DNA from 4 places in the Pseudomonas sp. CMR5c genome. Region 4 is predicted to be linked to each of the others. Evidence: riboswitches for the same ligand, from Rfam matches in the RefSeq annotation. Region 4 holds a riboswitch; each other region holds the start of a gene.
The links. A riboswitch is a leader RNA that binds a small molecule or an ion and turns the genes downstream of it on or off. The one in region 4 is predicted to bind cobalamin.
Positions count from the first base shown of each region.

Region 1: another riboswitch for cobalamin. It lies ahead of C4K40_RS12765 (TonB-dependent siderophore receptor); the one in region 4 lies ahead of cobW (cobalamin biosynthesis protein CobW).
Region 2: another riboswitch for cobalamin. It lies ahead of C4K40_RS15310 (TonB-dependent siderophore receptor); the one in region 4 lies ahead of cobW (cobalamin biosynthesis protein CobW).
Region 3: another riboswitch for cobalamin. It lies ahead of cobO (cob(I)yrinic acid a,c-diamide adenosyltransferase); the one in region 4 lies ahead of cobW (cobalamin biosynthesis protein CobW).

Region 1 covers NZ_CP027705.1:2,711,840-2,715,408, forward strand. The annotation lists gene C4K40_RS12765 (TonB-dependent siderophore receptor) at 1-1,788, opposite strand, end outside; cobalamin riboswitch at 1,941-2,143, opposite strand; gene C4K40_RS12770 (arginine N-succinyltransferase) at 2,365-3,432, opposite strand; gene C4K40_RS12775 (arginine N-succinyltransferase) at 3,476-3,569, opposite strand, start outside.
Region 2 covers NZ_CP027705.1:3,337,612-3,341,180, reverse strand. The annotation lists gene C4K40_RS15320 (hypothetical protein) at 1-331, shown strand, start outside; gene C4K40_RS15315 (ankyrin repeat domain-containing protein) at 406-1,560, opposite strand; cobalamin riboswitch at 1,819-2,024, shown strand; gene C4K40_RS15310 (TonB-dependent siderophore receptor) at 2,134-3,569, shown strand, end outside.
Region 3 covers NZ_CP027705.1:5,001,146-5,004,714, reverse strand. The annotation lists gene C4K40_RS22875 (sorbosone dehydrogenase family protein) at 1-1,083, opposite strand, end outside; gene C4K40_RS22870 (hypothetical protein) at 1,153-1,734, opposite strand; cobalamin riboswitch at 1,901-2,137, shown strand; gene cobO (cob(I)yrinic acid a,c-diamide adenosyltransferase) at 2,218-2,829, shown strand; gene C4K40_RS22860 (cobyrinate a,c-diamide synthase) at 2,840-3,569, shown strand, end outside.
Region 4 covers NZ_CP027705.1:4,206,537-4,210,105, forward strand. The annotation lists gene cobN (cobaltochelatase subunit CobN) at 1-718, opposite strand, end outside; gene cobW (cobalamin biosynthesis protein CobW) at 722-1,789, opposite strand; cobalamin riboswitch at 1,886-2,096, opposite strand; cobalamin riboswitch at 2,182-2,404, shown strand; gene C4K40_RS19255 (CbtB-domain containing protein) at 2,501-2,689, shown strand; gene C4K40_RS19260 (CbtA family protein) at 2,700-3,404, shown strand; gene C4K40_RS19265 (cobalamin biosynthesis protein) at 3,401-3,569, shown strand, end outside.

The sequences.
Region 1 (3,569 bases), 1.5 Mb from region 4:
CTGCTGGGCCGTGTCGAGGTAGCGATAAGCGTCGGCATCCACCACCGAGTAATGGCCGTAGTCCACTTTCTTCGAACTCTCGACCTGGCCGATATAACGGATCGCGCCGCCCACGCCCCACATACGAGCCTGCGATTCGAAGCCCAGGCGCGAGCGTGCGAAGAACCCGGGGATGTTGCTCAGAGTCACGTTGCGTGATTCGACCAGGTTGCGGGTCATGTCGGCGGACAGGTTCCATTGCGGGCTGAACTGCCAGCGTCCATCCACCTCGATGCCCCGGACCCTGACCTGGCTGTCACCGTTGACGAAGTTGATACCGTCCAGGGCAATCAGGTCGTCGATCTTGCGCCGGTAGGCGGTGACGCTGGCATTGAATTCACCGGCCAGCAGGCTGCCCTTGTAGTCCAGGCCCAACTCAGCGTTGACGCTCTTTTCCGGCTTGAGGTTGCGGTTGCCTTTTTCATAGGGTTCGTTAGCGAACAACTGCTCGGCGTTGGGCAGCTTGAAGGCATTGCCGTACTGGCCGCGCAGTTGCCAGTTGGGCGTGAGGTCGTACCGCGAGGTGAGCATGCCCACCGTGGCGCTCTCGCCGCCGCTGATTTTCTCGTGGCGCACGCCGATGCTCGGGTGCCAGTCCGGCAGGGCTTCGAACACCGGGCGCAACTGGGTATACAGGGCGTTGGCCTGGGCCTTGTTGTCGTCGATCTTGAGTACGTCGTCCTGGCCCTTGAACCACTGGTTGTCGGTACCGAACACCAGCACATGGCCGCCGTCCAGCTCGGCCTTGCCCTCGGCTTGCACACCCCAGTCGGTGAAGCCCCAGTAGTCGTTGTGGTTGATGACCTTGATGCCGCCATCATCGTTGCTGTTGATACGGGTGTAGCGCGTGTCCCAATCGTTGACATGGCCCTTGACGAAGTAGCTGAAGCGCTCGCCCAGGCGTTGCTCGAAGGTGGCGGTGGCGATCTGCTGGACCCGGTCGTTGGTGGTCTTCTTGTTGTTCGCGGCGCGGGCGAAATCCAGGTTGGCGTCGGTGTACTGGTAGAACAACTCCAGGCGCGAGTCGTCGCCGAACCCCTGGATCGCCTTGGCGCCGAAGGTGGTCACCTCATAGGAGCGCTTCTTGTCACGGGTGCTGGTGTTGTAGGCGCTGTTGCGAAACGGCTGGTAGCCGTCGGAGACGTTGTGGCTGACATAGGCCAGCAAGCCGAGGTCGCCCAGGCCGTTGCTGACGATGCGTTCCACCCGGGCATCGCCGCTCCTGCCCATGAAGCTGTCCAGGCCCAGGTTGACTTCGCCGGAGGCGTCGCGGGTCTGCGGGCTGCGGGTGACGATGTTGATCACCCCGGACACCGCCTGGGTGCCGAACAGCAGGCTCTGGCCGCCCTTGAGCACTTCGATGCGCTCGATGGCGTTGGCTGGCAGGGTATCCAGGTACAAACCGCCGTACAGGCGGTTGTTCAGGCGCACGCCATCGAGCAGGATCAGCGTGTCATCGTTGCGCCCACCCAGCAGCGAATAGGTGCCGTAGTCGAAGGGGCCGTTCTTGGGCGCCACGTAGAGGCCTGGCACGTACATCTGCAGGACCCGGGTGATGTCGCTGCTGGGGCCAGCGCGTTCGATCTGCTGGCGATCGATGATCTCCACCTTGCTGCCGTACTTGGCCATCTCGGCCACGGTGGTGGACTCCACCGACGGGGCGGAGACGAACTGCTGCTCGAGCTTCAGGGAGGTGTCGTCCGCCAGCAGCCAGGGGCTGAACAGGCAGCCGAGCAGGGCGCCGCCCATGGAACGGCGCGGAGCGCGCCAGTCGCGCGCAAGGGAATTGTCTGTTGTTGTCATTGTTGGTCTTCTCGAAAGTGTCTTCGGGAAGCACGCAGGGAGAAGGTGGCAGGCACGCGCACGCGCCCACACCGGCCCATGCCCGCCCACCGCAGGATTGCCAAACAGATGCTTCAGGCCGGTCTCCGGGCTTGCGAGGCTGGCTGCATTCGCCTTCCCATACCTTGGGTACAGTGGCGTGTTGAATGCAGCACTCGCTTACCGTTGCGGGGGCAGCACCGGACTTGCCCCTGGGGGCGCACCGGTTTCCCGTTTCACCTCACGCACGGCGGCGTGAGGCACCTGAAACAGGGCGGCATCTGAACATCCGTCCGGCCGTTCGTCAATCCTGTGGCCGCCACGATTGCGTCCGCTGTGCAGTCATGCCGTTATCGCCCAGCCCAGCTCCCGTAGCCGCTGCTGAGCCTGCGAAGCTGCGCCAAGGCCCGCGGGGCCTTCATTGTGGAGTGCGCAAGGTTTGCGCCCGCTGCGTGGTCGTGCGCAGCCTGCGGCAGCGGCTATACCAAGCGGGTTTGCCCGGCGTTACCAGGCGGTGGCGGGGGAGGTGCGTACCTGGGCCTGGCCACCGGCATCGGCGGGGCAGGCCAGCAATGGCACCGCACGCACCGAGTCACCGGGTTGCAGTTGCAGGCGCTTGGTGGTCTGGCGGTCCACCAGCAGGCAGCCGGCCACCAGGCGCCCGGGCGCGGCGGTGATGCGGCAGCTCTCCAGGCGCCGGTTGTGGATCAGCCACATCGGCGCCTGCTCGTCCGGGTTGCCCACCAGCAACGGCAGGACCTGGCTTTCACGCACGCTGCGGATCTTCGCCACTTCGGCCTCGATCAGCGGGCCACCGTCGAACACATCGATGCAACCCTGGTGGCTGAAACCTTCGTCGCGCAGGATGCCCACCGCCTGTTCGGTGCTGGCATGGGCCTGGCCGATGGCCGCCTGGGCCTGGAGGCTGAGCAGGCAGGTATAGAGCGGCTGGCGCGGCATCAGCTCGGCGATGGAGGACTTGCCGCCATGGCTGGACAGGCGGTTGGCCTGCTGGAAATCCATCTTGAAGAAGTGCCGCCCCAGGCTGTCCCAGAACGGCGAGCAACCTTGGCTGTCGACCTGGCCGCGCAACTCCACCACCAGCTTGTCGCCGAACAGCGCCGGGTACTCGGCGACGAACAACAAGCGCGCCGTGGACAGCAGGCGCCCGGTATAGCCCTGGCGCAGGTCGTGGCGCAGGAACAGCGAGCACAGCTGGGATTGCCCGGCCATGTCGTTGCTCAAGAACAGGGTCGGGATCTGTTTCTCGATACCCAGTCCCGGGGCGCTGCCGCGAGTGATGCCGAGCCGGTAGTTGTAGCAGGGCTCGCGCAGGCCGATGGCACCGCTCAAGCCACAGATGCCGATCACCTGCTGCTCGTCATCTTCCAGCACGAACAGGTAGTCGGCATCGGCGCGTTCCACCTGGCCGGCGAACGTGCGCTGGGCCCAGCGCACCCGATGGTCCAGGCGCTCGGGGTCGGTGCTGAGGTTGTCCAGTTCTCGCTGGCTGCCCCCCAGCAGACGCAGCAGCGCGGGCAGGTCGGAGACGCGAATCGGGCGCACGATCATGCACGGGCTCCTGGCAATGCCACGGTTGCGAGTCGATAAAGGGTCATAGCGCAATGCTCCGCACGGCAGCGCCGGGCTCCAGTTGCAAGGCCTGGAACATCTCTTGGCCAAGACCGATACGTTCCTCTGGAGCTTCG
Region 2 (3,569 bases), 870 kb from region 4:
CATCAACACCTCCTGCTCGGCCAACCTGGCCATCGCCAAGTGGGCTGGCTTCCCCAGCACCAGCAACGGTAACGCCAGCTTGAATTGCCGAGGCTACAACACCAGCGCCGGGGGCAGCACGCTGGGCTGCAAGATCGAATGGACCGGGCCGACCCAGGTCGCCATTGGCGTCACGCCCTATGGCGGGCAAGTGGCAGTGAACTTCAGCTGCCAGGCCATACATCTTGGTTCCATGGGCACCGTCATGGACTTCAGCTACAGCGACCCGGTCTATTCGCGCATTCGGTATGGCTCGGTCCAGGCCACCGGCAGCCTGACCATCACCCAGTAACGTCCTCTGGACCCATTACTGTCCCCGTCGACGCCCATGGGCCGGCGGGGGCTGCCACTTCCCTCCCCCGGGTATCAGGTCGGGGACTTGAGCGCCAGGACCTTCCAGCTCGCCTTGCGCTTGCGGGCGACCAGGGCATCCAGGGCCTCGCCGGTGGGCCTGCCCTTGGCAGTGAACTTCACCGGGACCAGCAACAACAGGGCCACCCGGTCATCGTCGGCAATCTCCTCGGCCGCGGATGCCGGGTCCCAGGGCTTGTCCACCACCAGCATCGCATCCACCGAATCGGGCCAGGCCAGGTCCCCATAGCCAGGATCATCACGCAGCACCAGCATCCCCTCGCCCAAGGCCTGGTGTTCCAGGCTCTGGCGCGCCAGGCGAGCCAGTAGCTGCACCGGGAAGCACCAGGCTGGCTGTTGCGCCAGTCCATGCTGGGGAAGCGCCCAGTCCTCGGGCAGGCAGACGAACAGCTCGGTCATGGGAGTGGTGCGGTACAGGCCAATGGTGAACAACAGCTTGTAGCGACCCTTGGTGAGCAAGCTGATATGCAGCGAAAACCGAGGGTCCGCGCTGGGCGGACTGAACAGCGCCGGCAGCACCCAGCCGGCGCTGTTGTGGACGAAGGTCGCGATCGCCTGCCCTGGCCCCTCGACGTCTGGGACATCGATATCCAGGATGCTCTGTGCGCCATTGGCTTGCAGCAGCTCTGCAACCGCCGGGTGGCCCCAGGTGCGCGCGGCATCCAGGGCGCTGTTGTTGAAGCGCCGATGCAATTGGTTGACCGCGGCGCCCCGCGCCAGAAGCAGTGCGACCACCTGGTCATGGCCCGCCAGCGCGGCCGAGTAAAGTGGCGGGCAGATGCTCAATGACAGGCCATTGGCACTGGCGCCGGCGTCGAGCAACACGGTGCAGGTCGGCAGGCTCCCTTCGCTGGCCGCCAGCCCCAGCGCCGTTTCCTGGCCACTGACCCGCACCGGCCGATCCACCTCCAGGCCCAGCTCGAGCAGTAGTTGGCAAACCTCGGCCTGGCCTTCGCTGGCGGCCATATGCAGCAGGCCGATATCCCCGGCGGAGCCATAGCGGGGCAGCTCCAGCAACTGCGGATACTGTTGGGCAAAGGCCCGCAATCGCTCCAGCCTGCCCTCCAGGACATCCTCGTAGAGGCGATCCAGCTGGGTCTCGTGTTCTTCGTACAGTCGTTGCCACTCGGTCATCAGGTGCAGGTCCATGTTCTGTCGATACGCTCCGGGGGCGCATTGAGTCGTTAACCGCCGCGCTCGTCAACCACTTCGGTAACGGTGCACCTGTGCTCCAGGCGCCGACCCAGCCGGAACATCGCCAGGGCTTGCGGCAACAATGGCCATGGCCAATGACACGGCTACCTCCAGTTGCAAGCCAAGCAGCATCAGCACCATCGAAATGAAAGCGTGCTCCGACGCCCCGAGTGATAGCCAGGTGCCATTGACGCGAGGGTCTCGCCGGTGGTCAGATGCGCGCCAGTTTCAGGTGTCCCATGCCGCCGCGCATGGGGTTAAACGGGAAGCCGGTGCGTCATTGCGATGATCAGTCCGGCGCTGCCCCCGCAACGGTAAGCGAGCGAAGCAATCGACAGACCACTGTGCCAAGGCATGGGAAGGTGATTGCTTCATGTCCCTCGCAAGCCCGGAGACCGGCCTGCAACGTCGTTTGACAACCCCGCGGTGGGCGGGCGCAGTCCGGTTTGCGTGGGCTCGCGTGCCTGCGCTTGCCTATGCGTTGTTCCCTCCGGGATTCATTCATTCCTGATAAGCAGTAGGAATCGCATGTCCCGCACTTCTGTGTTGCTACCCCAGTCTTACCCCTGGCTGTATTTCACCCTGTTGCCTTGCATGAGCCTCACGCCCCTGGCGCTGGCTGGGCAACAGCCCTCCCTGGTTCTGCCGCAAGCGCAAGTGACGGCACAGGCCACCGATAGTCCAATCTCCTTGAGTACTCCCCTGCCGGCCGGTTCACGCCTGAACCTGACGGCCTTGGAAACTCCGGCCAGCACCAGCAGCCTCGACAGTGAGGCCATAGCCCGTAATAACCTGACGATCCAGGACGCGGTCACCCGTTCAGTGGGCATCACCAGCGTCGCCACGCCTGGCAACGGTAATACGGCGCTGTCGGCGCGGGGGTTCATCGGCCATAGTTCGGTCATGACGCTGTTCGACGGCTCACGCTTGTATACCGGTGCCGGCAGCCAGACGTTCCCGGTGGATCCGTGGCTGGTGGAGCGCATCGATATCATCCGCGGCCCAGCCTCGGTGCTCTACGGCGAAGGCGCCACTGGAGCGGTGATCAATGTGATACCCAAGAAGCCCTTCGAAGGTGAGATCCATAACCGCCTGCGCCTGGGCTATGGCTCCAATGACCGGCAACAAATGGGCCTGGATAGCGGTGGCTCGCTCACCGACACCCTCAGCTATCGCCTGACGCTGAACCAGCAGCACAGCAATGGCTGGGTCGACCACGGCCAATCACGCAACCAGGCATTGAGCGCAGCGTTGCGCTGGCAAGCCACTGAAGACCTGAGTTTCACCCTGGCCCACGAACGTGGAGAGAGCGAGCCTGCCAGCTACTTTGGCACGCCGCTGATCGCCGGCCGCTACCGCGACAGCCTGCGGGACAAGAACTACAACCTGCGTAACGCGGTACAGCGTTACAACGATGAATGGACGCGCCTGAACACCGAGTGGGTGCTCAACGACAACCTCAGCGCCAGCAACCAGCTCTACTACATCAAGAGCCGTCGCCACTGGCGCAATGCCGAGGCCTACAACTGGGTCGACTCCAGGGAGCAGCTATTGCGAGGCGACAACCTGGAGATCAAGCACGACCAGGAACAGATCGGCGATCGCCAGAGCTTCACCTTCGATCATTCGTTGTTCGGGTTGGACAGCAAGACCGTGGTCGGCCTGGAGTACAACCGGATCCGTTTCGGCGTGGCCAACAACTCGCCCTACAAGGATATCGGCGGTGACTACATCGATCCGTGGAACCCGGCTCCGGGTTATTTCCACAGCAAGTCGGCCTTCTCACCCCAGACCGCCAGCACCACCCGTACCTTTGCACTGTTTGCGGAAAACCGCCTGCAACTGTCGGAGCGCTGGTCGTTGGTGACCGGTATCCGCCGCGACCAGAACCATATCGATCGCACCGACCTGCGCGCCGATACCCGGACCGATCGCAGCCTTGCAGGTGGTAACTGGCGCGCTGG
Region 3 (3,569 bases), 790 kb from region 4:
GATGAACGCGCCTTCGGTGAAGGGCGCGGGCAGCTTGCTGCCAGTGGCGAACGCCAGGCCCAGCGAGGCCGTGTGCGGTCCCACGGCGTAATCCGGGGCAATTGCCTTGGCCACCAGTGCCGGATCCTGGGGTTTGACCCGTACGTCCACGTGCTGGCCGTAGTAGCTGAAGGGCCAGCCGTAGAAAGCGCCATCCTTGACCGATGTGATGTAGTCGGGCACCAGGTCGCTGCCGATCTCGTCCCGTTCGTTCACCGCTGTCCAGAGGGCTCCGCTGACTGGCTCCCAGGCCAGGCCGTTGGGGTTGCGCAGCCCAGTGGCGAACAAGCGATGCTGGCCGCTGGCACGGTCCACTTCCCAGATCGCTGCCCGGCCTTCTTCCTTGTCCAGGCCGTTTTCGCCGACATTGCTGTTTGAGCCGACGGTGACGTACAGCTTGCTGCCATCCTTGCTGGCGATGACATTCTTGGTCCAGTGGTGATTCAGCGTGCCGCCGGGCAGGTCCACTACCTTGGTGGCTCCGGCGCTGATCCTGGTGTCACCGCTCTGGTAGGGGAAGCGCAGCAGCTTGTCGGTATCGGCTACATACAGATCGTTGCCCACCAGGGTCATGCCGAAGGGGGAGTTGAGGTTCTCCAGGAAGACGCTGCGAGTCTCCGCCACGCCGTCGTGGTCGGCATCGCGCAACAGGGTGATGCGGTTGGCGCTGGGAACCGTGGCCCCGGCGCGCCCCATCACCTTGCCGGCTACCCAGCCGCGGATGCCCCGGCTGTCGTCCGGTTTGGGCGGGGCGTTGGTTTCCGCCACCAGCACGTCCCCGTTAGGCAGTACATAGAGCCAGCGTGGATGATCGAGATTCTCGGCGAAGGCACTGACCTGGGTTCCGCTGGCGGCCAGCGGTTTCGCTCCCTCGGGCCACCCGATGGCCGGAGCGATGTTCAGCGTGGGGATCAGGGTGGGGTTGGGTTCCGGCAGCTTGGGGTTCGGGCCGGTGCCGTCCGCAACCTGCAGGCTGGAGGTTTCGCCGCAGGCGGCGAGGCCGGCGGCGATGGCGATGAGCAAGGTATGGCGAGGCTTGAGCATGCTGATATCCCTATGAGTGCGCGAACGTTCAATCATAGAGAAGCATGGGCGCCCTGGGGTTCCTTGTGTTCAGCGAGCTTCCTTGAACAATACCGCCACTCCGGGGTGGTAGTGGCCGGCTTCGTTGTGCAGCTTGCGGTAGGCATACGGGAAGTACCAGGCCACGGCACAGCAGTGTTCCTTCTGTAGGTCGTCGAGCATGTCTTGCAGTTCCTCGGGAGTCGCGCTGTGCTGGGCCTTTTGAGGTGCGACGAACAGGCAGCCAAGCTTCAGGTCGCTGGCGTGGCTGATGGTCTTCGCTGCATTGGCGATATCCTGCAGGGCCTGGGTCAGGGCCAGGTTGTTGACCCGTGGCCAGCGCTGGGTGGCCTGGATGTAGGTGCGTTCTTCCTTGGTGGCCAGGTACAGGTCGGTACGGGCATTGCGCGCACCTTCTTCGAGCTGCTTCTTGCTGGGGCTGTGTTCCAGGGTCACCATCTCGGCCATCCAGGCCGCGGCCGAAAGCAGTCCCAGGTTGGCCTGTTCGTCGAACCAGTAAGGGGTTTCGTTATCGCCGCGAATCGCGTTGTAGCGGTCAATGCAATCGAACCAGCGCTCCAGCATCGGTCGCAGGAATTCCAGTCTTGGATTGCTGATGATCATGCCTTGCATCGAACTCACCCCTTATTGTTGTGACGGGACGTCATGTCCTGAAAGTGGCTATTTGATATCACTGCTTTCAGTGTGGCACAAGATTGGCGTCAGTTTGTTGATGCAGTGCAGTTTTCCGTTGGGTGCGGCGGGCCGCTTCATTGACGCTCCATTCCCAACCCTCTAACCTTCGCGACTTGTTTCAGGTGCTCTGTGACTCCCGGGTCGACAGAGTGAAACAGGGAAGCCGGTCAGGGCCCGTTCCAGCGATGGAGCCGGCGACGATTCCGGCGCTGCCCCCGCAACGGTAGGTGAGTCAAGATTGCGCAAGTGCCACTGTGTCGAAGCAGGCATGGGAAGGCGCGCAGTCCGGCAGTGGTGCCGCTCACGAGCCCGGAGACCGGCCTGATTCATCCAACGGCATCACGGAGGGCGATGCCAGGCTTGCGCCGTCCATTTCCATTCCTGCCCCCCGTTCCCCAAGCCCCAACGGAGAGCTGCTCCATGAGTGAATCCCTCGAGCGTGACGAACGTCATCTGGCGCGCATGCTGCGCAAAAAAGCGGTGATCGACGAGCGTATCGCCAACTCGCCCAATGAATGCGGGCTGTTGCTGGTCCTGACCGGCAACGGCAAAGGCAAGAGCAGTTCGGCCTTCGGCATGCTGGCACGGTCCATGGGCCATGGCATGCATTGTGGCGTGGTGCAGTTCATCAAGGGCCGCGAAAGCACCGGCGAAGAGCTGTTCTTCCGGCGCTTTCCCGAGCAGGTGCGGTTCCATGTGATGGGCGAGGGCTTCACCTGGGAGACCCAGGATCGCCAGCGTGACATCGCCGCCGCCGAGGCCGCCTGGGCGGTTTCCCGGGAGCTGTTGCGCGATCCGCAGATCGGCCTGGTGGTACTCGATGAGCTGAACATCGCCCTCAAGCATGGTTACCTGGACCTGGATCAGGTGCTCAGCGACCTGCAGGCCCGTCCGCCGATGCAGCACGTGGTGGTGACCGGGCGCGGGGCCAAGCCGGAAATGCTCGAACTGGCCGACACCGTCACCGAAATGGGCATGGTCAAGCACGCCTTCCAGGCCGGTATCAAGGCGCAGAAGGGCATCGAGCTGTGAGCGTGAACCCATGAATGATGTTCGTCATTGCCCGGCGGTATTGATCGCCGCTCCGGCATCCGGCCAGGGCAAGACCACCGTGACCGCCGCCCTGGCGCGCCTGCACCGTAACCAGGGGCGCAAGGTGCGGGTGTTCAAGTGCGGTCCGGACTTTCTCGATCCGATGATTCTCGAGCATGCCAGCGGTGCCCCGGTGTACCAGCTGGACATGTGGATGGTGGGCGAGCAGGAAAGTCGCCGCCTGCTGTGGGAGGCCGCCGGCGAGGCCGACCTGATCCTGATCGAGGGCGTCATGGGATTGTTCGATGGCACGCCATCGAGCGCGGACCTGGCACGGCATTTCGGCGTGCCGGTGCTGGGGGTGATCGATGGCGCCGCCATGGCCCAGACTTTCGGCGCCCTGGCCCTGGGTCTGGCGCGCTACCAGCCGGACCTGCCGTTCGCCGGCGTGTTGGCCAACCGGGTGGGGACCTTGCGCCATGCGCAACTGCTCGAAGGCAGCCTGACCGAGGGGTTGCGCTGGTATGGAGCCTTGTCCCGGGAAACCTCGATCGAGCTGCCCAGCCGCCATCTGGGCCTGGTCCAGGCCAATGAACTCAATGACCTGGATCTGCGTCTGGATGCCGCTGCCGAGGCCCTGGCCAGCAGTTGCCAGGTGGCGCTGCCGCCAGCGGTGGGGTTTGCCGCGCCGGCCCCGGTGGCCTGCGAGCCGCTGCTGGAGGGCGTGCGGATCGCCGTGG
Region 4 (3,569 bases):
GGCTGGCCACGGCGATCGGCAAGGGGTTGAGACCGGCAGCCACAAGGCGCTGGCAGAACAGGTCGATGAATGCGGTGTTGGCCGCCTGCAAGTGCGAGCGATAGAACAGCAGCGCCGCCACCGCCTGGCCGGGCTGCCAGTGGGCCTGCCAATCCGCCAGGCTGGCCTGGCTCCTGGCCGGGTGATAGAGCGCGGTGCGCGGCAGCACCTGCGGTTCGCTCCAGGGGTAATCGCGCCCCAGCAAGCCGCTCAGGCAGCGGTAGAAATTCAACGCATTTTCTCGCCCGCCCTGTCGCAGGAACTGCCACAGGCGGTCGCGCTCCACGGCCGACACCGTGCTCAGGTCGCTGAGCTCCGGGTCGGGCCGGTCGTCCCCCGGCACCAGGATCAGCTGCACCCCGCGCCGGGACAGCTCCACCAGTTGCTCGACGCCATAACGCCAGTAGGCGATGCCACCGTGCAGGGAAATCAGGATGACCTTGGCATGGCGCAGCACCTGGTCGACGTAAAGGTCCACCGAGGCGTGGTTCTGCACCTGCATCGGGTTGGCCAGGCGAAAGCTGGGGTAGTCCGCTGGCAGTTGCTCGGCGGCCTCGGCCAGCAGCGCCAGGCTGGAGTCGCCGCTGCACAGGACCACCAGCTCGGCGGGGGTTTGTCCAAGGTCGGCGATGTTGTCATCCGACACGAATCCGCCGGGCTGGGTCCTGAGCAGGTGCATGGGTCAGGCGCCCAGGGCGGCGCGCAGTTGCGCTTCCAGCTGGGTTGCATCCAGTTCCTGGCCGATCAGCACCAGGCGGGTGATGCGTTTCTCATCAGCGCCCCACTTGCGGTCGAAGTGCTTGTCGAAGCGGGTGCCCACGCCCTGGAGCAGCAGGCGCATCGGCTTGCCGGGGATCGCCGCAAAACCCTTGACCCGCAGGATGCCGTGCTTGACCACCAGTTGGGTCAGGGCATCGAGCAGCAGGCTTTCGTCGGCCTCGGGCAGCTCGATGGAGATCGAGTCGAAGGCGTCGTGGTCATGGTCGTCATGATCGTCGCCGTCATGGTGGTGGTCATGGTGGCTGTGACGGCTGTCGATGTGCTCCTCGGAACCGGCACCCACGCCCAGCAGTACGTCCAGGGGCAGGCGCCCGCTGCTGGCCTCGATCACCTTGACCGCCGGCGGCAGCTCCTCGGCCACTTCCTGGCGGACCCTGGCCAGGTCGGCCGGGTCGATCAGGTCGGTCTTGTTGAGGATCACCAGGTCGGCGCTGGACAACTGGTCGGCGAACAGCTCGTGCAGTGGCGACTCGTGGTCCAGGTTGGGGTCGAGCTTGCGCTGGGCGTCCACCTGGTCCGGGAAGGCGGCGAAGGTGCCGGCGGCCACGGCCGGGCTGTCGACCACGGTGATCACCGCATCGACGGTGCAGGCGCTGCGGATTTCCGGCCACTGGAAGGCTTGCACCAGGGGCTTGGGCAGGGCCAGGCCGCTGGTTTCGATGAGGATATGGTCCAGGTCGCCACGGCGGGCCACTAGTTCACGCATCACCGGGAAGAATTCTTCCTGCACGGTGCAGCACAGACAGCCGTTGGCCAATTCGAAGACCCGGCCGCTGGCCTCTTCCTCGGTGCAGCCGATGGAGCACTGCTTGAGGATCTCGCCGTCGATGCCCAGTTCGCCGAACTCGTTGACGATCACCGCGATACGACGGCCCTGGGCGTTGTCCAGCATGTGCCGCAGCAAGGTGGTCTTGCCCGAGCCCAGGAAGCCGGTGACGATGGTGACGGGAAGTTTGGCCAGTGTTTTCATCGGATGCCCTTTTGGCGAAGGAGGCGGGCATACGGGACGACAGGCACGGCGCGGGCCAGGTGCTGATTTCGCCACCGGATCACCCCGCCCGGTTGTAGTGAGAATCTGGGTCGAGGCAGGTCTCCTGGCTGGGGGCTTGCCAGTCCAGGACTGACGCTTCCTGTGCCTTCCCGCCGGCGTCATGGACGCCAGGCAGTGGCCGTGCAGGAATGGAACCCTTCACAGTTGCGGGGGCAGCCGCGGCTTCTACCGCGTTCCCGTCTTAGCTTCGACCGCTGGCCGAAGAACCTCGAAGGCGCAAGGCTACGCAGAGCGCGGAGGACGGTCAATGCACATATGCGGCGGCTTCCCGTGCCAACCGGCGATTGACGGCGCTCCCTTGCCCATGATTTGCTACACAACTTGTTACGGGTGCCCTTCACAGGGTGAAACGGGAAACCGGTGAATCACGCGCTTGCCAGCGGTGACCAGTCCGGTGCTGCCCCCGCAACGGTAAGCGAGCGAAGTGTCAGATCCACTGTGCCCCCGGGCATGGGAAGGCGACACTTGCCGGCATGGCATGACCCGCCCTGCCCCTCGCGAGCCCGGAGACCGGCCCGCAATACACGAATAACAAACCCGCGGTGGGCGGGCGCTGTTGCAAACCCTGCGTGAACGCCACGCGGGGTTTTCCTGCGCCGCTTCCCGCTGACAAACCCAAGGGAACGCGCCATGTCGACCATCAGCAGCACCAGCCATTCCGCCAGCAGCACCGCCACCCTGAGCCAGCGCCTGGTAGCCGCCATCGGTGCCTCGATCCTTGGCGCCTGCCTGGTGTACTTCGCCGGCTTCTCGCATATCGAGGCGGTGCATAACGCCGCCCACGACACCCGCCACAGCGCCGCCTTCCCTTGCCACTGAGACCCGTCCGATGATCAAGCGTATCGCGCAAACCGCGGGCTTCACCGGGCTGCTGGCCGCCCTGCTGCTGACCTTGCTGCAAAGCTTCTGGGTCGCGCCATTGATTCTCCAGGCGGAAACCTACGAAAAGGCCCCGGCCACCGAGGCAGTCCATGAACACGCCCCGGGCGCCATGGCCGGGCACGTCCACGATGAAGAAGCCTGGGAACCGGAGGACGGCTGGCAGCGAGTGCTGTCCACCACCGGCGGCAACCTGGTGGTCGCCGTGGGCTTCGCCCTGATGCTGGCAGGCCTCTACACCCTGCGCGCACCGAGCCGCACTTCCCAGGGCCTGCTCTGGGGCCTGGCCGGCTACGCCACCTTCTGCCTGGCGCCCACCCTGGGCCTGCCGCCGGAGCTGCCGGGCACCGCCGCGGCCGACCTGGTGCAGCGCCAGACCTGGTGGGTCGGTGCCGCCGCGTCCACTGCCGTGGGCCTGGCACTGATCGTGTTCGCCGGCAACTGGCTGCTGAAGTTGCTGGGCGCGGCCATCATCGCCGTGCCCCATGTGATCGGCGCTCCCCAACCGGAAGTGCATTCGATGCTGGCCCCCGAAGCACTGGAGGCACAGTTCAAGATCGCCTCGCAATTGACCAATGCCGCCTTCTGGCTGGCCCTGGGCTTGATCAGCGCCTGGCTGTTCCGGCGCAAGGGCGAGGATGGCCAGCGGGCATGATCACCGAGCCGGCCCTGGTGGTCGGCCTGGGTTGTCGCAAGGGCTGCCCGGCCAGCGCCCTGCGCGCCCTGCTGGACCAGGTGCTGCGGGCCCATGGCCTGGACCTGGGCCAGGTACAGGCCCTGGCCAGCATCGACCTGAAGCAGGATGAACCGGGCCTGCTGG